2 regions of the Brevundimonas nasdae genome follow, and region 2 is predicted to be linked to the other one. Evidence: predicted binding sites of a transcription regulator. Region 2 holds the regulator's gene; the other holds the start of a gene.
What was found. The regulator LexA, encoded in region 2, represses DNA repair genes until DNA is damaged. The targets are predictions, from matches to a motif close to ATGTTCNCNANNTGTTCT.

Region 1: a site for LexA is predicted at 1,528-1,545, ahead of recA (recombinase RecA). Genes of this name have one in related genera too.

What each region holds. Positions count from the first base shown of each region.
Region 1 covers NZ_CP080034.1:3,527,626-3,539,452, reverse strand. Annotated here, with positions in the region: gene KWG56_RS17240 (MHYT domain-containing protein) at 1-1,501, shown strand, start outside; gene recA (recombinase RecA) at 1,647-2,726, shown strand; gene KWG56_RS17230 (ABC transporter ATP-binding protein) at 2,910-3,854, shown strand; gene KWG56_RS17225 (ABC transporter permease) at 3,851-4,618, shown strand; gene KWG56_RS17220 (hypothetical protein) at 4,660-5,700, shown strand; gene KWG56_RS17215 (Rieske (2Fe-2S) protein) at 5,713-6,093, opposite strand; gene KWG56_RS17210 (NAD(P)H-dependent glycerol-3-phosphate dehydrogenase) at 6,090-7,088, opposite strand; gene tsaD (tRNA (adenosine(37)-N6)-threonylcarbamoyltransferase complex transferase subunit TsaD) at 7,115-8,272, opposite strand; gene hemC (hydroxymethylbilane synthase) at 8,313-9,266, shown strand; gene KWG56_RS17195 (uroporphyrinogen-III synthase) at 9,263-9,970, shown strand; tRNA gene KWG56_RS17190 (tRNA-Thr) at 10,006-10,081, shown strand; gene nagE (N-acetylglucosamine-specific PTS transporter subunit IIBC) at 10,205-11,827, opposite strand, start outside.
Region 2 covers NZ_CP080034.1:983,494-995,320, forward strand. Annotated here, with positions in the region: gene lpxB (lipid-A-disaccharide synthase) at 1-974, shown strand, start outside; gene KWG56_RS04810 (FUSC family protein) at 977-1,969, shown strand; gene gltA (citrate synthase) at 2,048-3,349, opposite strand; gene gltX (glutamate--tRNA ligase) at 3,413-4,828, opposite strand; gene KWG56_RS04825 (ComEC/Rec2 family competence protein) at 5,022-7,013, shown strand; gene lexA (transcriptional repressor LexA) at 6,994-7,695, opposite strand; gene trpC (indole-3-glycerol phosphate synthase TrpC) at 7,819-8,613, opposite strand; gene trpD (anthranilate phosphoribosyltransferase) at 8,610-9,647, opposite strand; gene KWG56_RS04845 (anthranilate synthase component II) at 9,650-10,240, opposite strand; gene KWG56_RS04850 (peptidoglycan-binding protein) at 10,329-10,532, shown strand; gene trpE (anthranilate synthase component I) at 10,529-11,827, opposite strand, start outside.

The sequences.
Region 1 (11,827 bases), 1.2 Mb from region 2:
CTGGTCGATGCATTTCATCGCCATGCTGGGCTTCGATCCCGGCTCCCCCGTCTCCTACGAAGTTGGATTGACGTTCGTCTCCTTCCTGCTGGCCGTAGCGGGAACCGGCGTCGCCTTCCTGACCGCCAGCCGACCGGGGTCAAAGCGTTACGTCCTGCCTGCGGGCGGTCTGCTGATGGGGCTGTCGATCGTGGCCATGCATTATGTCGGCATGGCCGCCGTGCGCACGACCGCGACCCTGGGTTATCGGCCAGCCTTGGTCGTCCTGTCCGTCCTGATCGCCGTGGTGGCCTCGACAGCGGCCCTTGCAGCGGCGCGGCGCGAACGCAGTCAGGGCTGGCGCGCCCTGGCCGCTGTGATCCTGGGTCTGGCCATCGCCTCCATGCACTATACCGGCATGGCCGCTGTCATCCTGGCCCCCGCCTCACACGTCCCCCACGCCGGAGGCGCGTCTCCGGTCGCCCTGGCGGCGGCGGTCACAGCCGGATGCGTCATCATACTGTTCCTGGCGCTGGGGGCCTCGATCCTGGATCAGAGGACCAATGTTCTGTCCGCCATTGATGCAGGCGGCGTCGGCTTCTGGGAGGCCGCCCTGCCTCTGCGCTCTCCCATCCTGTCGGATCGGGCCCGCGAAATCCTGTCGATTCCGCGTGATGCGCGGCTTGGCCCCACCGAAATCGGCGACCGTCTGTCGCCCGAGGACCTTCCTTTCCACCTGGCCGCGCTGGCGCGGGCCATGGCGGGCGAAGCCGATTATGATCAGGAATGGCGTCTGGCGGGCACAGACCGCTGGTTCCACCTGCGCGGACGCCTGATCCGCAGCCGTTCAGGCCGCCCCATGCGGATGTCGGGCGTCATCACCGACATCACCGACCGACGTCAGGCCTATCAGGCCCTGGCCGACAGCGAACGCCAGCAACGCATCCTGATCAACGAACTGAATCACCGGGTGAAGAACACCCTGGCCACGGTCCAGTCCATCGCCCGTCAGACCGCGCGCCGGACCCCGGACATCAAGATGTTCACCACCCTGTTCGAGGCGCGGCTTCTGGCCCTGTCCAACACCCAGAACCTGCTGACGGCGGGGAACTGGGAATGGGTCGATCTGCGCGAACTGCTGGTGCAGGAACTGGCGCCCTATGCCGACGAACAGGTGCATCTGAGCGGCCCATCCGTCAGCCTCAACCCGCTGCAGACGCAAGGCCTAGGCATGGCGTTTCACGAACTGGCGGTGAACGCCGCCAAATATGGCGCCCTGTCGGCGGCGGGCGGCTTGGTGCGCGTCGACTGGTCGGTCGATAAAGGCGTCCTGCTGCTGGATTGGGTCGAAAGCGGCGGTCCCGCCGTCCGCTCGCCAGAACGTCGCGGCTTCGGCTCAGACCTGATCGATTCCACCATCAACCGCTCCCTGAACGGATCGGCGGCCCTGGCCTATCCGCCCGAGGGCTTCGCCTTCAGCCTGCGCCTGCCGCTGGGCGACACGTCAGAATCGGTCGCCTGATCCCCAGGTTCTCGAACTTCAAAAAGAGAACATCTTGTGAACCGGAACAAACCGTGCACATAGTCAGCCTCACTTAACGGGGGCGGGTCCATGGCGGGTCTCTCCCAAGCTTCTGACGGGAATCATGGCAAGGGAGACGAAGGCAATGGCACAGGCGGCTTTGAAACTGGTGGGCAAAGAAGACGGCGACAAACAACGCGCTCTTGAGGCGGCGATCGCGCAGATCGATCGCGCCTTCGGCAAGGGCTCGGTGATGAAACTCGGCAAGGCCGGCGTGGTGAACGAGATCGAGAGCGTCTCGACCGGCTCGCTGGGTCTGGACATGGCGCTGGGCATCGGCGGCCTGCCTGTCGGGCGGGTGATCGAGGTGTTCGGCCCCGAATCCTCGGGCAAGACGACCCTGGCCCTGCACACGGTGGCGGAAGTCCAGAAGAAGGGCGGCGTCGCCGCCTTCGTGGACGCCGAACACGCGCTGGACCCCGTCTATGCCCAGAAGCTGGGCGTCAATCTGGACGATCTTCTGGTGTCGCAGCCCGACACGGGCGAGCAGGCGCTGGAGATCGTCGACACGCTGGTGCGGTCGGGCGCCGTGGACATCGTGGTGGTCGACTCGGTCGCGGCCCTGACCCCGCGCGCTGAAATCGAAGGCGAGATGGGCGACAGCCTGCCGGGTCTTCAGGCCCGTCTGATGAGCCAGGCGCTGCGCAAGCTGACCGCCTCGATCTCCAAGTCGAAATGCATCGTCCTGTTCATCAACCAGATCCGTCACAAGATCGGCGTCATGTACGGTTCGCCGGAAACCACGACGGGCGGCAATGCGCTGAAGTTCTACGCCTCGGTGCGCCTGGACATCCGCCGCACCGGCGCGATCAAGAACCGCGATGAGGTGGTCGGCAACACCACCCGCGTCAAGGTGGTCAAGAACAAGGTCGCCCCGCCGTTCCGCGAGGTCATCTTCGACATCATGTACGGCGAAGGCATCTCCAAGCTGGGCGAGGTCATCGACCTGGGCGTCAAGGCGGGCGTGATCGAGAAGGCGGGCAGCTGGTTCAGCTACGATTCAACCCGCATCGGCCAGGGCCGCGAGAATGTGCGCGAGTTCCTGAAACAGAACCCCGACATCGCCGCCTCCATCGAAAAGGCGGTTCGCGCCTCCACCAACAAGATTGCCGACGAGCTCCTGGGCACGCCCGAACCGGACGAAGGCCAGGACCTGGAAGGCTAAGCACCGCTCCGTCGGTCCCTGCGACCCGCCACCCGACCCCGTGGGGTCGGCGGAGCCGGCCCGCCCGATCTCGCATCGGGCGGGCCTTTCTTATTCTACGCCCTGCCCCTTGAGCCCGCGTCCCGGCGCGCCATATTCCCGCCTTACAGAACCGGGGCCACTGTCGCCGGTCCAGGAGCATCGATGCCCGCCATCGTCCCCGTCATCGCCATCGAAGGTCTGACCAAGACCTACAAATCCGGCCATCAGGCGCTGAAACGCGTCGATCTGAACATCAACAAGGGCGAGATCTTCGCCCTGCTGGGTCCGAACGGCGCGGGCAAGACCACCCTGATCTCCATCGTCTGCGGCATCGTCACCCCCACGACAGGCGTCGTCACGGCCGACGGCCATGACATTCAAACCGATTTCCGCGCCGCCCGCACCAAGATCGGACTGGTGCCGCAGGAACTGACCACGGACGCCTTCGAGACGGTCATGGCCACCGTCACCTTCAGCCGCGGCCTGTTCGGCAAGTCGCCGAACCCGGCCTTCATCGAGCAACTGCTGAAAGACCTGACCCTGTGGGACAAGCGCGACGCCAAGCTGCGCACCCTGTCGGGCGGGATGAAGCGCCGGGTGATGATCGCCAAGGCCCTGAGCCATGAGCCGGACATCCTGTTCCTGGACGAGCCCTCTGCAGGCGTCGACGTCGAACTGCGTCGCGACATGTGGGTCATGGTGCGGCGCCTGCGCGAACGCGGCGTCACCATCATCCTGACCACCCACTATATCGAAGAGGCCGAGGAGATGGCCGACCGGGTGGGCGTCATCCTGAAAGGCGAACTGATCCTGGTCGAGGAAAAGACCGCCCTGATGAAGAAACTGGGCAAGAAGACCCTGACCCTGAATCTGACTGAGCCGTTGGCCGCCATCCCCGCCGAACTGTCCGACTGGGGCCTGACGCTCAAGACCGACGGCGGCGAACTGGAATACAGTTTCGACGCCAACGCCGACGACACCGGCGTGCCCTCCCTGATCCGTCGGCTGGAGGCGCTGAACATCGGCTTCAAGGACCTGAACACCCGCCAGAGCTCGCTGGAAGACATCTTCGTCAGCCTGGTCCACACGAACGGAACCGCCGCATGACCTTCAACGGATACGGCGTCTGGGCCATCTATCGCTTCGAAATGGCGCGGGCGCTGCGCACCATCTGGCAGAGCATCGTCACCCCCGTCATCACGACGGCCCTGTATTTCGTGGTCTTCGGCGGCGCCATCGGCAGCCGGATGCAGGAGGTCGGCGGCGTGCCCTACGGCGCCTTCATCGTGCCGGGCCTGATCATGCTCAGCCTGTTCACCCAGTCGATCTTCAACGCCTCGTTCGGCATCTACTTCCCCAAATTCACCGGCACCATCTACGAGATCCTGTCCGCGCCCGTCTCCTCGCTGGAGATCGTCCTGGCCTATGTCGGGGCGGCGGCGACCAAGTCGGGGGTTCTGGGCCTGATCATCCTGGCAACGGCGTCCTTCTTCGTGCCGCTGCAGATCCTGCACCCCTTCTGGATGATGGCCTTCCTGATCCTGATTTCGGTGACCTTCAGCCTGTTCGGCTTCATCATCGGGGTCTGGGCCGACGGGTTTGAGCAGCTTCAGATGATCCCGATGCTGATCGTCACCCCCCTGACCTTCCTGGGCGGCGCCTTCTACTCCATCGACATGCTGCCGGAGGGCTGGCGCACGGTGACCCTGTTCAATCCGATCGTCTATCTGGTCTCTGGATTCCGCTGGGCCTTCTATGGTCAGGGCGATGTCTCCATCGGCGTCAGCCTGACGGCGACTCTGGGCTTTTTCGCCCTCTGCCTTGCCATTGTGATGTGGATGTTCAAGACCGGATATCGGCTCAAGAACTGAACCGTCACGAAACCGGCCAGATCGCCAGCGAATAGAAGACCATGTCCGACGATCAGAAGACCCCGTCGCCGGTACCGGCGCCCGCCCAGCCTGAGCCGTTCGAGCGCAAGCCCGCGCAGTGGGGACGGATGCCCGCGACCACCTTCCACGTCGGGCCGGTGCCGGTCGCGCCCAATCCGCTGGATCGTCTGCCCAATCCGCCGCCTCGCAAGGCTCCGGCTCAAGGTCAGGCGGCAGGATCGGGACAAGGATTCTCACCCGCCGAAGGACGCCCCCCGGTTCGTCCGGCTGCACCTGCCCCGGCGCAGCGCCCAGGCGGCATTCTGTCGGGATCGCTGATTCCGCAGGCGCGCCCTGCCGCGGCGCCTGCGGCGCCGTCGAAACCGGAACCCGCCGCCGCTGCGCCTGACCTGACCGTGCGCCCCCTGCCCGGCGCCGAGGCCCTTTCGCCGCCCCGGCCCGATCCCACGCCTGCCGCACAGGTTCAGCCTGAACCCGCAGCCCCCGTCATGGTCGCGGAAACGCCGCCTGTGATCGAGGTCGCGCCCATCGCGCCCCAGCTTGCATCACCCCGTCAGGCGGCATCCCGCCAATCAGCCTCACGACTGCCCCTGCTGATCGGGGTCGGGGCCGCAGCGGTTGTGATCATCGGCGGCGGCCTGTGGTTCGCGCTGCGTTCGCAACCCGCTGCCGAGGCTCCGCCGGTTACAACGCCCGAAGCCGCCGCGCCCGTCAGCACGCCGCCCGCCGCACCGACGCCTGAACCCCAACAGGCTGCAACGCCTGAACCGGCGCCGGTCGCAGCCGCACCCGTCGCGCCTCGCCCACAACAGACAACCACGCCGCCGCCTGCCCGCGCGACGACGCCTGCGCCTGCAGCCCGGCCTGCGCCGACACCCGCCCAGCCGCGCCCGACGATCGCGCCCGCTCCAGCCGCCTCGACGCCTGCCCCGGTTCCGTCGGCGACGGTCGAGCCGCCTCCTGTCGTGGTGGTTCCTCAGGGCCCGGCGCCGACGCCCGCGCGTCCGGCGCAGACCGATCCAAACGCGCCCATCGTCACGCGGCCCCAGCCGCTCGACTGAGCCGCAGCCTGGTCAGGCGGTGCGGATGATCCCGCCCGCCGCCGTCACCGGCCAGGGCGTCAGCCGCCCGCCCGCGCACGGACCGCCCGTGCATTCGCCGGTCAGCGGCTCAAACACCGCGCCGTGCCAGCCGCACAGGATCAGCGAACCGTCCGGCGTCAGATAGCGATCCAGTTCGACCGCAATGGGGAATCCGGCGTGCGGGCAGCGGTCGACCCAGCCTGCGACGGCCCCATCTTTCCGAACCACGAAGCCGTGGAAGAAGGCCTCGCCGATCTGCAGCACGAAGCCGCGCGATCCGGGGTCGGCGATGTCGGTCTCGACGCACAGGGCCACGCCCGGCGGCGTCTGCCAGACCCGCTTGCGCTCGGCCGCTTCGGGCGTATCGCTCAAACCCGCTCGGCCTTCAGGGGGCGCGACAGCAGGGTCTCGATAGCGCCGTCCACCGTGGTTTCACCCGCCAGCAGGGCGGCCGTGACCTCGGCGATGGGCATCTCCACGCCCAGACGCGCCGCTAGTTCGCGGACCGCAGGCGCGCTTTCGTACCCTTCGGCCACCGACCGTTTTCCGGCCAGCGCCTGTTCCACCGTCTGCCCCTGGCCCAGGGCCAGACCCAGGCTCATGTTGCGCGACTGCGGGCTGGAGCACGTCAGGACCAGATCGCCCAGACCGCACAGGCCGGCCACCGTCTCGGCCTCGCCGCCCAGGGCCACGGCCAGGCGCGTCATTTCTGCAAAACCGCGCGTGATCACCGCCGCATGGGCGCTGCGGCCCAGTTGACGGCCTTCGACGATGCCGCAGGCGATGGCCAGAACATTCTTCAGCGCGCCGCCCGCCTCGGCCCCGATCAGGTCCTTGGCCAGATAGGGCCTGAATCCCGGCGCCGACAGGGTGTTCAACAGGGCCTCGCCCAGCGCATCATCCGCACAGGCCAGGGTAACGGCGGACGGCAGGCCGCGCGCGACCTCGCCCGCAAAACTGGGCCCGGACAGGACGGCGGCGGGCGCGTCAGGCAGGGTTTCCGCCAGCACATCCGTCATCAGCTTCAGCGTGCCGCGCTCGATCCCCTTGGCGCACAGCACGATCGGCACGCCTGCCCGCACATGGGGGGCGAAGGCGGTCAGGGTGGCGCGCATATGCTGGGCGGGCGGCACGGCCAGGATCACGTCGCACCCGGCCAGATCCGCCAGGTCGCTGGTCGCGCGGATGCCGGGGTTCAGCTCCACGCCCGGCAGGAAGGCTTCGTTGACGCGCCGTGCGGCGATGCTTTCGATCACCTCGGCCTCGCGGGCCTGCAGGATCACATCCAGCCCGCCGCGCGCACAGACCTGCGCCAGGGCCGTGCCCCATGCGCCTGCGCCGATCACCCCTGCCGTGCGAAATTCCATGCGCCCTCCCAAGGCATTGCGCCGGTTCATGCTTTTGCGCCCTTGCGCCCCGGCTTGTGCGAAGGATCGGACAGGGCGCGCGCTTCGTCCAGCGGCCATCTTGGCCGTGCGATCACATCCACGTCGTTGGTCAGGCCCAAAGCCAGTCTTTCCGCCCCCGCCAGGGCGATCATGGCCGCATTATCGGTGCAATAGGCCATGGGCGGCGCCAGAAACTCAAAACCATGCCGGGCGGCCGTGGCCTCCAAGGTGGCGCGAATCGTCTTGTTGGCGGCCACCCCGCCCGCAACCACGAACAGCCGATGCGGATGTTCGGCGGCATAGGCGGCCAGGGCCCGCTCGGAGCGGTCCGACAGTTGGCGCGCAATCGCATTCTGGACGGCGTCGGCCAGATCGGCCTTGTCCTGCTCGGTCTCGCAGGTCTGGGCGATGCGGAAGGCCGCCGTCTTCAGGCCAGAGAACGAAAAATCGCAGTCCTTGCGGCCCAGCAGGGCGCGCGGCAGGTCGATCTTCGACCCATCCCCCGTCGCCGCCAGACGCTCCAGCGCCGGACCGCCGGGATAGCCCAGGCCCAGAGCCTTGGCGATCTTGTCGAACGCCTCGCCCGCCGCGTCGTCGATGGTGGCGCCGATGCGGCTCATGTCGCCGATTCCGCGCACTTCCAGCAGCTGGCAATGACCGCCCGACACCAGCAGAAGCAGGAAGGGATAGGCCACCTCCGCCCCCAGCCGCGCCGACACCGCATGGCCTTCCAGATGATTCACCGCCACCAGCGGCAGGCCGCGCGCCAGACTGACCGCCTTGCCGTAGCTCAGCCCCACCATGACCCCGCCGACCAGACCCGGCCCCGCCGTCGCCGCCACTCCGTCCAGATCGGCGTAGTCCAGCCCGGCCTCGGCCATGGCGCGGCGCGCGACGCCGTCAATCATCTCAACATGGCTGCGGGCGGCGATTTCCGGCACCACCCCGCCGTAGGCCGCATGATCGTCGATCTGGCTATGCACGATCGAGGACAGCACCTCGGCCCGGCCGCCCAAGGCCGTCGGATGCAGGCGCACGACCGAGGCCGCGGTCTCGTCGCAGCTGGTCTCCAGACCCAGCACCGTCAGCACGCCGTTTCGGGGCTGGGCGTCGCGTCCGGTTGCTGCTTCGGCGCGGCTGCTATAGTCGGCGGACATCTCCATCGGGTCGAGGTAGCGACCCGGCGACCGGTGCGCAACGCTCATGACCTTTCCTTTCCGTATCGGCACCCGCCGCTCCAAGCTGGCGCTGGCCCAGTCCGGCATGATGCAGCGCGCCATTGCGGCCGCTTTGGGCGTGCCCGCGAACGAGGTGGAGACCGCCGTGCCCCTGGTCGAGATCGTCACCACCGGCGACCGGATTCAGGATCGCCGCCTGCTTGAGCTGGGCGGCAAGGCCCTGTTCACCAAGGAGATTGAGGAGGCCCTGCTGGACGGCCGCATCGACATCGCCATCCATTCGATGAAGGACGTGCCCGCCGTTCAGCCCGAGGGTCTGTGCATCGCCGCCATCCCGGAACGTGAGGACGCCCGCGACGCCTTCATCAGCCGCGACTTCGCCGCCTTCGACGACCTGCCCTTCGGCGCGCGCCTGGGCACGGCCAGCCTGCGGCGACAGGCCCAGGCCCAGGCCCTGCGGCCTGACCTGATGATCGAGATGCTGCGCGGAAACATCGACACCCGCCTGCGCCGCGCGGCGGACGGCGAGTTCGACGCCATCCTGCTGGCCGTATCCGGCATGGCGCGCCTGGGCGTGACCGAACATATCCGGGAAAAACTGTCGCTGGACGCCTTCCTGCCCGCGCCGGGTCAGGGCGCATTGGCCATCCAGACCCGCGCCGCCGATATCGACGCCCCCTGGGTCGCCACCCTGAACCACGCCGACACCGCCCTGGCCGTCGCGGCGGAACGCGGGGCCATGCTGGCGCTAGAGGGCTCATGCCGCACCGCCGTCGGCGCCTATGCCGCCATCGACAGCGGGACCCTGCGCCTGACGACCGAGATGCTCAGCGCGGACGGCTCGGCCCGCTGGCGCCGTGTCGGCGATCTGAGCGAAGCAACAACCGAAACCGCCCGCGCCCTGGGCCAGCGTCTGGGCGCCGAGGTTCATCTCGCGGCGGGCGATCAGGAAGTCGATCCGGCGACGCTGGACGGATGACGGCCGCCTGCCCCGCCCGCGTCTGGATCACCCGCACCCAGCCCGGCGCCGGGCGGACAGCCGAACGGCTGCGGGATCTAGGCCTGACGCCGGTGATCGCGCCCCTGCTGACGGTCGAACCCCTGTCTCCGTCCCTGCCCGATCTGGACCAATTCGCCGCCCTGGTCTTCACCAGCCCCAACGGCGTCGACGCCTATGCCGCCCTGACCCCGCGCCGCGACCACTCGGTGCTGACGGTCGGCGACGCCACCGCCGACGCGGCCAAAGGCATCGGCTTCAGCAACATCCGCTCCGCCTCCGGCGACCTGACCGCTTTGGCCCGCCTGATTGCCGTAGAACCGCCCGCAGGCCCCATCCTGGCCGCCGTCGCCGAAACCCCGGTGGGCGATCTAGCCGAAGCGGTGCGCCTGGCAGGCGGCTTGGCCGAGATCACGACCGCATCCGTCTATCGCACCACGCCCGCCCCCTGCTCGCCGCCGCCCGCGTTTGACGCGGTTCTGGTTCATTCGCCGCGCGCCGGACGCCTTCTGGCGACGCTCGGTGAACCAGCCCTCGCCCACGCGGTCATCGCTTGCATTTCCGCCGCCGCCGCCGCGCCCCTGACCGCCCAGGGCCTGTCGCCCGCCCTGTCAAACGCGCCAAATGAGGACGCTTTGCTCAAGACCTTGCAAGAGGCGCTTGGCAATCGCGAACAGCCCGTATAAAGAGCGCCTCTCGCGCGGCTTGAACGCGCACCGGAGCCGCTTTAGCTCAGCCGGTAGAGCACATCATTCGTAATGATGGGGTCAGGTGTTCGAGTCACCTAAGCGGCACCACTTTTTTCCTGGTCATCAGAACTCCCCTCTCGAGGGCGACTCGCGCCGAGCATCAGGCGTGGGTTATCGCGCGGCTGCTCGGGGCAACCGCGCGACAGGTTTCGCAACTGACTTCCCTCTGATTTAAACCAGCACCTGCACACTGTCCGAGCCCAGGCGGACGAAGCCTTTGGGGGCGGCGGCGGTCAGGGCGGTTTCGTTCAGGGCGGCGGCGTCGGCCAGAACCACGCACAGGCGGCCGGCCTTGGTCGTCGATGAGCGGATGTTGGCGGCGCCGCCCAGCGCGGCCTTCAGCGTGTCGCTGAGAACGGTTGGAGCCGATTCAACCGCGATGGCGGCGGCGATAGCGGACGGCGCCGCCGTCCACTGGTCGCGGATGTCCTGGGCCACCGCCTCGACCGTCGGGCCGATGACGACCTGGAGGCTGTCGGGGGATGGGGCGATGACCCCGCGCGCGCCCAGACGCTTCAAGGCGGCCTCGTCGACACGATCCCGCGAGACGATCCGAAGGCGCAGGCGAGTGGTGCAGGAGGCGACGGCCACCAGGTTCGCGGCGCCGCCCAGGGCCAGGATGAAGGCCTCGCCGCGACCGCCCGATGTGACATGCGTGACGGTCTCGACCGGATCGTCCTCGCGGCCCGGCGTCTTCAGGTTCAGCACACGGATGAAGACGCGGAACAGGCTGTAATAGAGACCCGCATAGACCAGCCCGACCGGCAGCAGCATCCACGGACGCGTCGACTTGCCGAAGTTCAGCACATAGTCGAACAGGCCGGCCGAGAAGGTGAAGCCCAGGTGCACGTCCAGCAGGTTCATCACCACCATCGCCAGCCCGGTCAGGACCGCGTGAATGGCGTACAGGGCGGGCGCCAGGAACATGAAGGTGAACTCGATCGGCTCGGTCACCCCGGTCAGGAAGGCGGTCAGGGCCAGCGAGAACAGCATGCCGCCGACGGCCTTGCGGCGTTCGGGACGGGCGGCGTGATACATGGCCAGACAGGCTGCGGGCAGCCCGAACATCATCACGGGGAAGAAGCCGCTCATGAAGGCGCCCGCCGTGGGGTCGCCCGCGAAGAAGCGGTTCAGATCACCCGTCGCGCCGTGATAGTCGCCGACGATGAACCAGGCCACATTGTTCAGGATGTGGTGCAGGCCGGTGATGATCAGCAGGCGGTTCAACAGGCCATAGACGAACATCCCGATCTCGCCCGAGCCGACGACCGTGCGGCTGAAGACATCAATCGCGTGATCAATAGCCGAGAAGGACAGGCCGATGATCGCCGCCACCGCCAGGGCTGCAAACCCCGCTGCGATCGGCACGAAGCGTCGGCCGCCGAAGAAGGCCAGGTATTCCGGCAGCTTCAGCGTCGAGAACCGGTTGTAGAAATCGCCGGCGATCAGGCCGGAGATGATGCCGATGGGCACGCCCAGCCGGGTCAGGGCCTGATCGCGGAACGCCTTGGCGGCGGCCTCGGCCGCGTCGCCGCTGAGGCCCGCCAGCACCTCGGGCGGGGCGGTCATCAGCACCTTGGCCGCTTCGATGGTGATCAGATAGCCGACAACCCCCGCCAGACCGGCCGCGCCATTGTTGTCACGCGCCAGACCGACCGCCACGCCCACGGCGAACAACAGGCCCAGATTGGAGAAGATCGCCTGCCCCGCCGCCGAGACGAAGGCGATGTCCAGCAGGTCAGGCTGGCCCAGGCGCAGCAGCAGACCCGCCACCGGCAGGACCGCGATAGGCAG
Region 2 (11,827 bases):
GCGCCTATGGCAAGGTCAAGGCGCGCGTGGCGGAGACCGCGGCGCTGGCTGCGCGTGAAAAGCCCGACGCCGTGGTGCTGATCGACAGCTGGGGTTTCACCATCCGCGTGGCCAAGGCGATCCGGGCGGCGCAGCCGAACGTGCCTTTGATCAAATACGTCGGACCTCAGGTCTGGGCGTCACGACCGGGGCGGGCCAAGACGCTGGCGGGGGCGGTGGACCACCTGCTGGCCCTCTATGGCTTCGACGCCCCCTGGTTTGAGCGAGAGGGTCTGCCGACAACGGTTGTCGGGTCGTCCGCGCTTCATGTCGATATGAGCCACGCCGATGGCCCGGCGTTTCGGGCACCGCGCGGCATTGGGCCAGAGGCTTCGCTGCTGCTGGTCCTGCCCGGCAGTCGTCCCAGCGAAATCAACCGCATGACGCCTGTATTCGAAGCGACCATCGCAAGGCTGAAGAGCGCCGATCCCGGTCTGGAAGTGGCCGTGGTCGCAGCCGGAACCGTGGCCCAGGACGTCGCGGCCCGCGTCGCCGCCTGGCCCTTCCGGGTCCATCTGGTCGATGAGGCCGAGAAATACGACGCCATGCGCGCCGCCAATGCGGCCTTGGCCACCAGCGGAACGGTTTCGACTGAACTGGCCCTTGCTGGCGCGCCGATGGTGATCGCCTATCGGATCGACGGCCTCAGCTATCTTCTGATGAAGCGGTTGGTGACGGCCAAGCACATCACCCTGTTCAACATCGCCGCCGACCGACGGATCGCGCCGGAGTTCATTCAGGACGAGGCGACGCCTGATGCACTGGCCAAGGCGGTGGGCAGGCTGTTGACTGATCCGTTCGCGGCTTCGGAGCAGGCGGCGCAGCAGACGGCGGCGCTGGACCTGATGGGGCGGGGCGGTCCGGATCCCTCTGATCTGGCGGCAGACGCTGTCCTGCGGGTGATCGCCGCCAAGGCGCAGGTGGCGCGGGGCTGACGATGGCGCGGCTGCTCAGTCCCCGTCATGCTTCGGAGGTCCGTGCGGCCCTGCAGATGGCGGTCGGCGCGACAGTCTCCCTCTATCTGGCGACGTTTCTGCAGTTGCCGCATCCGTACTGGAGCGTGATCTCAACCATCGTCGTCATCCAGGCCAGCATCGGCGGCGGCGTGCTGACTGTCGCGCGTGACAGGGCGCTGGGCACTGTAACCGGCGCCTTTGTCGGCGCGGCAGTGGCCTTTGTCCGGCCGGCAGGCATGGAGGGGCTGGCCGGCGCCATAGCCGTATCAACGGCCGCTCTGGCCTTTCTGGGCGCAGGACGACCCTGGCTGAAAATCGCGCCTGTGACTGCGGCAATCGTGATCGCAGGCGGCAGCGGCGTCGACGGCCCGGCCTCGCTGGCCCTGGATCGCGTCATGGAGATTCTGGTCGGCAGCGGTGTCGGCGTGGTGTCCATTCTGGCGCTGTTTCCCAGACATGCGCGGCAACATTTCCGTCTTCAGGCGCGCGACGCAGCAGGAGAGGCGGCTGCGCTTCTAGCGCTGGTGCTCAAAGCAGATGATCTTGATCGGGTCGAAATCCGCAAGCGTCACGCCGATCTGAAGCGGCGCTTGGACAAGCTGGATACGGCGGCCAAGAATGTGATCGACCTGCCTGGACCACAACGCGAGACGGCCGACCGCGCGGCTCTGGCGCGGGCATTCTGGCGGGTTCGAAGCGACATCGTGATCCTCGGGCGCGGCTTCCAGGCCGACGGAGCGTCTGGTCGTCTCGGCCCCTGGTCCAAGGATGCAAATCGAGCGGTCGAGCGGCTGCAGGCCTTATCGGTCGGCAAAGCGGCCGATCCCATGGGCCCGCTGGATGCGACCCTGGCCCTGTCGGTCGCGGTGGAGGGCGATGACATGGTTCTGGGCGCTGCGGCCATCGGACTGGCGCACATGCACCGCGATCTGGATGACCTGGCAGAGCGGTTCAAGGATTTGCGGCTGGTCTGACCCGCGCTGCATGATGAGCATAGAAAAACGCCGGGGCGACTGCCCCGGCGTTTTGCATTTCTGACCCTGATGGGTCGATCAGCCGCGCTGATCGATGGCCACGTAGTCGCGCTCGGTCGGGCCGGTGTACAGCTGACGCGGGCGGCCGATCTTCTGCGACGGATCCGCCATCATTTCCTGCCACTGAGCGATCCAGCCCACGGTGCGGGCCAGGGCGAACAGGACGGTGAACATGGTGGTCGGGAAGCCCATCGCCGACAGGGTGATGCCCGAGTAGAAGTCGACATTCGGGAACAGCTTGCGCGAGGTGAAGTATTCGTCCGACAGGGCGACCTTCTCCAGCTCCTTGGCGACCAGGAACAGCGGATCGTTTTCACGGCCCGTGGCGGCCAGCACTTCATAGGCCGACTGCTGCATGACCTTGGCGCGCGGGTCGTAGTTCTTATAGACGCGGTGACCGAAGCCCATCAGCTTGAACTTGCGATCCTTAACGCCCTGGATGAACTCAGGAATCTTATCGGGCGTGCCGATTTCCTTGAGCATGTTCAGCGCTTCTTCGTTGGCGCCGCCGTGCGACGGGCCCCACAGGCAGGCGATGCCGGCGGCGATACAGGCGAACGGGTTGGCGCCCGACGAACCGGCCAGACGAACGGTCGAGGTCGAGGCGTTCTGCTCGTGGTCGGCGTGCAGGGTGAAGATGCGGTCCATGGCGCGAACCAGGGCCGGATCGACGTGATAGTCCTCGGCCGGCACGGCGAAGCACATGCGCAGGAAGTTTTCGGCGTACGACAGGTCGTTGCGCGGCGAGATGAAGGGCTGGCCGACGTGGTACTTGTAGGCGCGGGCCGCAATTGTCGGCATCTTGGCGATCAGGCGGATGGCCGAGATGTCGCGCTGCACCGGATCATGGATGTCCAGGCTGTCGTGATAGAAGGCTGACAGGGCGCCGACGGTGCCGACCATGATCGACATCGGGTGAGCGTCGCGGCGGAAGCCCTCGAAGAAGCGGTCGAACTGGGCGTGCAGCATCGTGTGGGTGGTGATGCTGTTTTCGAACTTTTCGAACTCTGCGGCGGTCGGCAGTTCGCCGTGCAGCAGCAGGTGGCAGACTTCCAGGAAGTTCGATTTCGACGCCAGTTGGTCGATCGGATAGCCGCGGTGCAGCAGCACGCCTGCGTCGCCGTCGATGTAGGTCAGCGCCGATTCGCACGCCGCCGTCGAGGTGAAGCCGGGATCGAAGGTGAAGGCGCCCGTACCCGCATAAAGCTTGCGGATGTCGATGACGTCCGGGCCGGTGGAGCCCGAAAGGACCGGAAGCTCGATGGTCTTGTCCTCGAAGGACAGGGTCGCCGAGCCGGCGGTTTTGGCTTGTTCAGTCATGAATGCCCCTTTGCATCATACGTCCAGGCGCGGGGAGGCGTCGGGCGCTTTGGTTTGTGGGTGTCACTTAGTCTGTTGCAGCGCATCATCCAAGCGCCCGAGACTTTCGTCGCGGCCAAGAGCGGATAAAGTTCTTGCGATATCAGGCGAAGTTGCCCCTGCGGTAAGAGCCGCGCGCATGGGCGGCCCGATCTTTCCGAAGCCGACATTTTCGGATTCGGCGAAGCTTTTGAGTTCGGCTTCCAGTGCGAAAACGTCCCACGACTGGAACAGCGCCAGACGGTCGCGCAGGCGGCCCAGACGCTCCAGCGTCTCGCCCGCCAACAGGCCGCGCGCCTTGTCGTCCAGCGCCAGAGGACGGGCCTTGAGAACAAATTCCGTCTGCTCGGCCAGTTCCAGCGTCGTTTTGGCGCGGTCCTTCACGAATGGCATCGCGCGTTGCAGCCTGGCCTCGTCGTCATCGGCGATTTCACGCCCGCGCTGAAGGTGGGCGTCCAGGGTCAGCTTGGCCAGTCGTTCGTCATCAGCCAGACGCAGCCAGTGGGCGTTGACATGGGCCAGCTTGTCGAAGTCCAGACGGGCGGGCGCCTTGCCGATGCCGTCGAAACCGAACCATTCGACAGCCTGGGCGTCGCTGAACAGCTCGTCGTCGCCGTGCGCCCAGCCCAGGCGCGCCAGATAGTTGCGCATGGCCTCAGGCAGGTAGCCCATCTCGGCGTATTCGTGCACCGCCTGGGCGCCGTGACGCTTGGACAGCTTGGCGCCGTCCGGGCCGTGAATCAGCGGGATGTGGGCGAAGCTTGGACGGGTCCAGCCCAGCGCATCATAGATCAGGCTCTGACGGGCGGCGTTGTTCAGGTGGTCATCGCCGCGAATGACGTGGGTCACGCCCATGTCGTGGTCATCGACGACAACAGCCAGATTATAGGTCGGCGCACCATCGGAGCGCAGCAGAACCAGATCGTCGAGGTCGTTCGTCGACCAGCTGACTGCGCCCTGGACTTCGTCATTCACGGTGACCGTCGCGGCCTGCGGCCTGCGGAAACGCACGACGTGGGGCAGGGCCAGACCGTCGACGGTCGGTTCGCGGTCGCGCCAGGGCGATTCGAAGGTCCGTTTCTCGGCCTTGGCTTCGTCACGCAGTCGTCCGGTTTCTTCAGCGGAGGTGAAGTCCCGATAGGCGTGGCCGGTTTCCAGCAAGGCGTTGACCACCTCGCGATGCCGATCAGCGCGGCTGAACTGGAACACCGGTTCTTCGTTGGCGAACAGCTCCAGCCAGCTCAGCCCGTCGAAGATCGCCTTCACCGCTTCGTCGGTGGACCGTTCACGGTCCGTATCCTCGATACGGATCAGGAAACGTCCAGCGTGTCTCTTGGCGTACAACCAGTTGAATAATGCTGTTCTCGCACCGCCAATATGGAGATAGCCTGTCGGCGAGGGGGCGAAGCGGGTGACAACTGTCGAGGAAGGTGAGGTCATTGGGGGAGGGTCCGTAAGCGACGCCCTTATACGCCCCGATGCAGCAAAGCCTACCCCCGCCGCACGATTGCGCGTTTGGTTGCGCTACCAAATCGAGGCTCAGGCCCTCCGCTGGCGGCTATGGGGCCCGGTCGCCTTTGGGTGCGGCAGCGGGATCTATTTTTCGCTCCGAACCGAACCGGCGCTTTGGATCTTGATCCTGTTCAGCGGGGCAGCGGTGGGGACCTGGTTTGCAGCCCGGCGACGCGGATGGTCGCGTCGGATCACCTGGCCCCTGATGATTCTGGCCTGCCTGTGCGGCGGCGTCACGGCGGCCAAGCTGCGCACGGACATGGTCACAGCGCCCATTGCGCCTGCCTTGAGCCGACCGACCTCCATCGAGGCCTGGGTGGTCGATGTCGACAGTCCGGGGCAGCGCGGCGCCCGAGTCGTGATCGCCCCCGTCTGGATACGCGGCGTGGCGCCGCAGGACACGCCTGTGCGTCTTCGCGCCACGGTGCGCGGCGAACCGCCACGGCCGGGAGAGGCGATCCGCCTGTTCGCCATCCTCAACCCGCCGCCGGCGCCCGCCAGTCCCGGCGCCTATGATTTTGGACGAAACGCCTTCTTTCAGGGCATGGGCGGGGTGGCGTTCGGCCTTGGCGAGACGCGACGCATCGACCTGGCGCCTCCGTCCTGGCGGCTGCGGCTGGAGATGGCGGTGAATGGCGCGCGCTATGGCCTGTCCGAAAGGATCGTCGCGCGTCTGGGGCAACGAACGGGCGGGATCGCCGCCGCCATGACCACCAGCCATGAAACCTGGATCAGCCAGGACGACATCAACATCATGCGGGATTCGGGGCTCGCGCACATCCTGTCGGTCTCCGGACTGCACATGGCCATTGTGGGCGGTTTCGTCTTCTTTGCGGTGCGGCTGCTGGTGGCGGCCGTACCCTGGCTGGCGCTGCGGACGCCGGGCAAGAAGATCGCCGCCGTCGCCGGTTTGATCGCGGTCGGCGCCTATCTGGTCGTGTCGGGCGCGCCGGCGCCGGCCGAGCGCGCCGCCGTCACCGCCTCTATCGCCTTTCTGGCCATCCTACTGAACCGACAGGCGGTGACGATGCATGGGTTGGCGGTCGCCGCCTTTATCGTGTTGCTGGTGCAGCCGGAAGCGGTCGTCACGCCCGGCTTTCAGATGTCGTTTGCGGCGACGGCGGCCCTGGTCGCTCTGGTCGAGGCCTGGCCCAAAAGGACGCGGGAGATATCCGTGCCTTGGCCCATCGCGGCGGTTCAGCGGTTCGGCGGTTGGCTGTTCGCGGCGGTCGCGGCCAGCCTGGTGGCGGGGATGGCGACGGGACCATTCGCCATGCAGCATTTCAACCGCACGGCTGTGTACGGGTTGCTGGCTAATCTGGGCACGTCGCCTGTCGCCGATTTCATCCTGATGCCTGCGCTTGCGCTGGGGGCAGCGCTGGAACCGCTCGGCCTGGGCGGTCCGTTTCTGGCGGTGGCCGGATGGGGCGTCGACATCATGCTGGCGATTGGAAGCTGGACGGCCGGACTGCCCGGCGCGGTGCAGACGATCCCCAGTGCGCCGGATTATGTCCTGCCCATCGCCTTTCTGGGCATTCTCTTCGTCTGCCTGTGGCGCGGGCGGGTCAGGTGGCTGGGACTGCCGCTCGCGGCGGCGGTGATGATCTGGCCGCGTGCGCCGGTCCCCGATCTGTGGATCGGGGATGGAGGAACCAATGCCGCCTTTCACCGCGGCGTTGAGGCTGTCGTCGTCAGACCTGGCGTGCGGGAATTCGCCGCCGACCTGTGGTCACGTCGGCGGGGGCTGGAGATGGTCGGGCGGGATATCGAGGGATGGTCCTGCGATCGTTTCTCCTGCCGCCCGCACACCCCGGATGCCGGACCCGTCGCCCTGTGGTGGGGCAAGCGCGCACCCAACGTCGAACAACTGGATGGTCTTTGTCAGTCAGCCGAGGTGATCAGCATCCGGGCTGCGGTGCCAGATCTGCCTTCGTCCTGTCAGGGAAGGTTGATCCTGGACGGTGTCGACTTTGCGCGCGGCGGCGCTGTTGAGCTGTGGCGTACGAAAAATGAAAACGGCCCGCGCTGGCGGGCCGTCTGGACGTCGGATGTGAGAGGTGAACGGCCTTGGTCGCGTCAACCTGATCCCGATGTCAGTGATAACGCCGCATGAGGCCGACCAGCTTGCCCTGAACCTCGACCTGATCCGGGCCGAAGATGCGGGTCTCATAGTTGCGGTTGGCCGGCTCCAGCGCGATGGAGGCGCCCTTGCGGCGCAGGCGTTTCAGCGTGGCTTCCTCGCCCTCGACCAGGGCCACGACGATCTCGCCGTTGTTGGCGGTGTCGCCGCGACGGATCACGACCAGATCGCCATTCAGGATGCCCGCTTCGATCATCGAATCGCCCTCGATCTCCAGCAGATAGTGATCACCTTTGCCCAGCATGGATTCCGGCACCGGCAGGCGTTCCTGTTCGTGCTGGATGGCCGCAATGGGCGTGCCGGCGGCGATCTTGCCCAGCAGCGGCAGTTCGCGGGTGTCGTTGGCGACGGCGGCAACGACGGGGCGAGGCGTATTGGCGCCGCCCTCGATGACGTCGGGCTTGAACCCCGCACGTCCACGCGGCGCGCCGGCGGTGGCCTGTTCAGGCAGTTTGGTCACCTCCAGCGCGCGGGCGCGGTGTGCCAGGCGGCGAATGAACCCACGTTCCTCCAGCGCCGTGATCAGTCGGTGAATGCCCGATTTGGACGCCAGATCCAGCGCCTCCTTCATCTCGTCGAACGAAGGAGAGACGCCCGTCTCCTGAATCCGTTCGTGGATGAACATCAGCAGTTCGTGCTGCTTACGCGTGAGCATCGCCAGGCCCTCATGCGCCCCTTCCTCGAATCGGAACGGGCCGTGAACATTGGCGATGTTCTGTAAGTGTTCCGTCCTAATGTCAACTTAACGGCGCCGTTAGCGCTGCGTGACAAACAGCGATCAGGCGGCCAGCAGTTGCCGTGTCGCCGTCTCGACATCCGCCTGCCGCATCAGGCTTTCCCCGACCAGGATGGCCTGGGCGTGGGCGGCGGAGACGCGGGCCACGTCGTCCGGCGTGAAAATGCCGCTCTCGGCGACCAGCAGGGCGCGGACGGGGCTGAGCATGGACAGGCGCTCCGTCGTCTCCAGATCGACCTCAAAGGTCCGCAGCGAGCGGTTGTTGACCCCGACCAGATCCCCGCCCAGCGCGCAGGCGCGGGCCATTTCGGCCTCATCGTGGGTCTCGATCAGGGCGTCCATGCCGAAACGCTCCGCCTCTGACAGCAACTCCGCCGCAAGGGTGTCGTCAATCATCGCTAGAATGATCAGAATACAGTCCGCGCCCAGCGCCCGGCTTTCCGCCACCTGCCATGGATCGACCAGGAAGTCCTTGCGCAGGCAGGGCAGGGACGTAGCGTCGCGCGCCAGCCCGAGATAGGCGTCGTCGCCCTGGAAACTGGGACCGTCGGTCAGCACTGACAGACAGGCGGCGCCGCCCGCTTCGTAGGCGCGGGCCAATACGGGCGGATCGAAGTCAGGGCGAATCAGGCCCTTGGACGGGCTGGCTTTTTTGATTTCAGCGATCAGGGCGGGACGTCCCGTCTCCTCACCCACACGCTCCAACGCCGCCCGAAAGCCGCGAGGCGCAGAAGCGGTCGCCGCCAGGGCCTCAATCGCGGTCTGCGATGTCGCAGTCTTACGCGCAGCGACATCCTCGCGCTTATAGGCGGCGATGCGGTCCAGAACGTCGGTCATGCGGCTTCTTCGGTGTCCAGCGGCGTGGAGGTGATCTGGGCCAGTCGCTGCAGAGCTTCGGCGGCGCGGCCTTCGTCAATGGAGGCCGCGGCTATGACGGCGCCCTCGGCCAGGGTTTCGGCGCGATCGGATACGACCAGGGCGGCGGCGGCGTTCAGCAGGACGATGTCGCGATAGGCGCCGGTTGCGCCCGCCAGCAGGGCGCGCAGAGCAGCGGCGTTTTCTTCGCTGTCCCCGCCACGGATGGCCTCAATCGAAACGCGGGGCAGGCCTGCGTCTTCGGGCGTGACCTGGAAGCGGCGGACGACGCCGTCCTTCCATTCCGCGACCTCGGTGGAGCCGGAAGTCGCCAGCTCGTCCAGACCTTGGCCATGAACGGTCCAGGCGCGCGTGGCGCCCAGTCGACCCAACACCTCGGCCAGCGGCTCCAGGAGGCGCGGGTCATAGACGCCCATGACCTGGCGCTTTGCAGACGCTGGGTTCGAAAGCGGGCCGAGCAGATTGAAAACGGTGCGAAAACCAATCTCGGCGCGCACAGGTCCGACATGGCGCGTCGCACCGTGGTAGGCGGGGGCGAACAGGAAGCAGATGCCTGCCTCATCCAGCGCCTTACGCTGGCGGGCCTGTGGCGCCATCAGGTTGACGCCCAGAACTGAAAGCACGTCCGATGAGCCGGACTTTGATGAAATCGCCCGGTTTCCGTGTTTGGCGACCTTCAAGCCCGCACCCGCCAGCACCAGGGCCGCTGCGGTCGAGATGTTGAAGGTGTGCTGGCCGTCGCCGCCTGTGCCGCAGGTGTCGATGACCTCATAGGGGTGATCGAGCGTCAGGGCCGCTTCACGCATCGCCAGGGCGAAGGCGGCGATTTCATCCACCGTCTCACCGCGCATCCGCAGGGCTGTGAGAGCGGCGGCGACCTGAGCGGGGGTCGGTTCGCCACGCAGACAGGCGGCGAAGAAGTCGTGCGCTTGTTCTGACGTCAACGGCTGCCCATCGACCAGCTGCGCCAGCAGCGGCTTGAAACCGTCCGCCATGATCAGGCGGCCGCGAGGCGCTTGACGCCGGCGATCTCAAGGAAGTTGGCCAGCATGTCGTGGCCGTGTTCGGTGGCGATGGATTCCGGATGGAATTGGACGCCGTGGATCGGGCGGGTGCGGTGCTGCAGGCCCATGATCTCTCCATCCGCCGTCCAGGCCGTGACTTCCAGGTCGTCCGGCAGGGTCTCGCGCTTGACGGCCAACGAGTGATAGCGCGTCGCCGTGAACGGCGAAGGCAGACCCGCAAAGACGCTTTTCCCCTCGTGCAGGATCGGCGAGGTCTTGCCGTGCATCAGGGTCTTGGCGCGGATCACGTCTCCGCCGAACGCCTGACCGATGGCCTGATGGCCCAGGCAGACGCCCAGAATAGGCATGGATGCAGGCGCCGTCTGGATCAGCGACAGGCAGATGCCGGCCTGATCAGGTGCGCAGGGGCCGGGCGACAGCAGCACGGCGGCGGGGTTCAGCGCCCACGCCTCATCCACCGTCAGGTCGTCATTGCGCACCACATGCGTCGGCGCGCCCAACTCCGCGAGGTAGTGGACGAGATTGTAGGTGAAGCTGTCGTAGTTATCGACGACGAGGATCATGACTTGGCTTCTAGGCGTGACAGGCCGTCTCGCCAAGCATGCGTCGCGTTAAAGCGCATCTTAACCGATGGCGGCGTCTGATGGGGCCGTGAAACTGACCGCTGAAAAAGACATCGCCGACAAGATCGCCGCCGCCAGGGACCGGCTGGTCGTGGATGAGCCGAAGCCCAGCGCGCTGGCGGCGCTGACCGCAGCCGCATTCGCCGCAACGGCTGCGGTCGTCATGGCGGGGGTCGTCGTCCTGGGGCCTGGCGTCCAGATCGATAACCCGAACGCCAGCTACACCCGTTAGCGATTGCCGGCGCGAAAGCGCCAGGCGTCGTCCGCCGCCCGCATGGGGGCCCGCGCCTTGTGCTGGGTTTCGGCGTATTCGGCGGCGGGATCGCTGTCCGCCACGACGCCCGCGCCCGCCTGCACAAAGATTCGGTTGTCCGCGAACAGGGCGGTTCGCAGGGTGATGCAGATATCCGCTTCACCGCCGGCCGAGATATAGCCCACGCCGCCGCCGTATCCGACGCCGCGCTTTTCGCTTTCCAGTTCGTCGATGACTTCCATCGCTCGGACCTTGGGCGCGCCGGACAGGGTGCCGGCGGGCAGGGCGGCCAGAAGCGTGTCGACCGCATCCAGTTTTGGATCGGCCTTGCCGCGCACGTTGGAGACGATGTGCATGACCTGGCTGTAGCGTTCGACGACGAAGCTTTCCGTGACTTCGACAGTGCCCGGGGCTGCGACGCGGCCCACATCATTGCGGCCCAGGTCCAGCAGCATCAGATGCTCGGACAGTTCCTTCGGATCGGCCAGAAGTTCAGCTTCCAGCGCCTTATCCGCCTCTGGCGTGGCGCCGCGTGCGCGGGTTCCGGCCAGCGGGCGGATAGTGACTTCGCCATCCTTCAAGCGAACCAGAATCTCCGGGCTGGATCCGGCCAGCTGGAAGCCTTCGAAGTTCAGATAGAACAGATAGGGCGAGGGGTTCTGGCGTCGCAGGGACCGATAGAAGGCGAACGGATCATCCGACCAGGGCGCCGAGAAACGGTGGCTGAGCACGACCTGGAAAATGTCGCCTGCGCTGATGTAGTCCTTGGCGCGCGCCACCATCTCGGCGAAACCTTCGCCATCGACGGGTGATTGGAACACTGTGGCCGGTGCAGGCTGCGGCGCCGCGCGGACGGGCAGAGGCTCACGCAGGGCGTTCTCGAAGGCGTCCAGACACGACAGGGCCGAATCGAACGCCGATTGCGCCGACACGCCAGCGTCAGGATAGGCGGCCGAAACCAATACGATCTCATGGCGAACCGAATCGAAGATCGCCACCAGAGACGGGCGCGTCAGCACCGCGTCGGGCAGGTCCAGCGGATCGGGATTCGGTGCGCCCAGCGGCTCCAGCAGACGCACCATGTCATAGCCGAACACGCCGAACAGACCGGCGGCCATCGGGGGCAGGTCGGCGGGCAGGTCGAACTTGGATGCAGCGATAAGGGAGCGAAGCGATTTCAGCGTGGGTTCGGCTTCGGCGATGAACCTGCCATTGGCGATGTCGCCGCCGCGCGCCAGCTCGGCCTGATCGCCACGGCAGCGCCAGACGACATC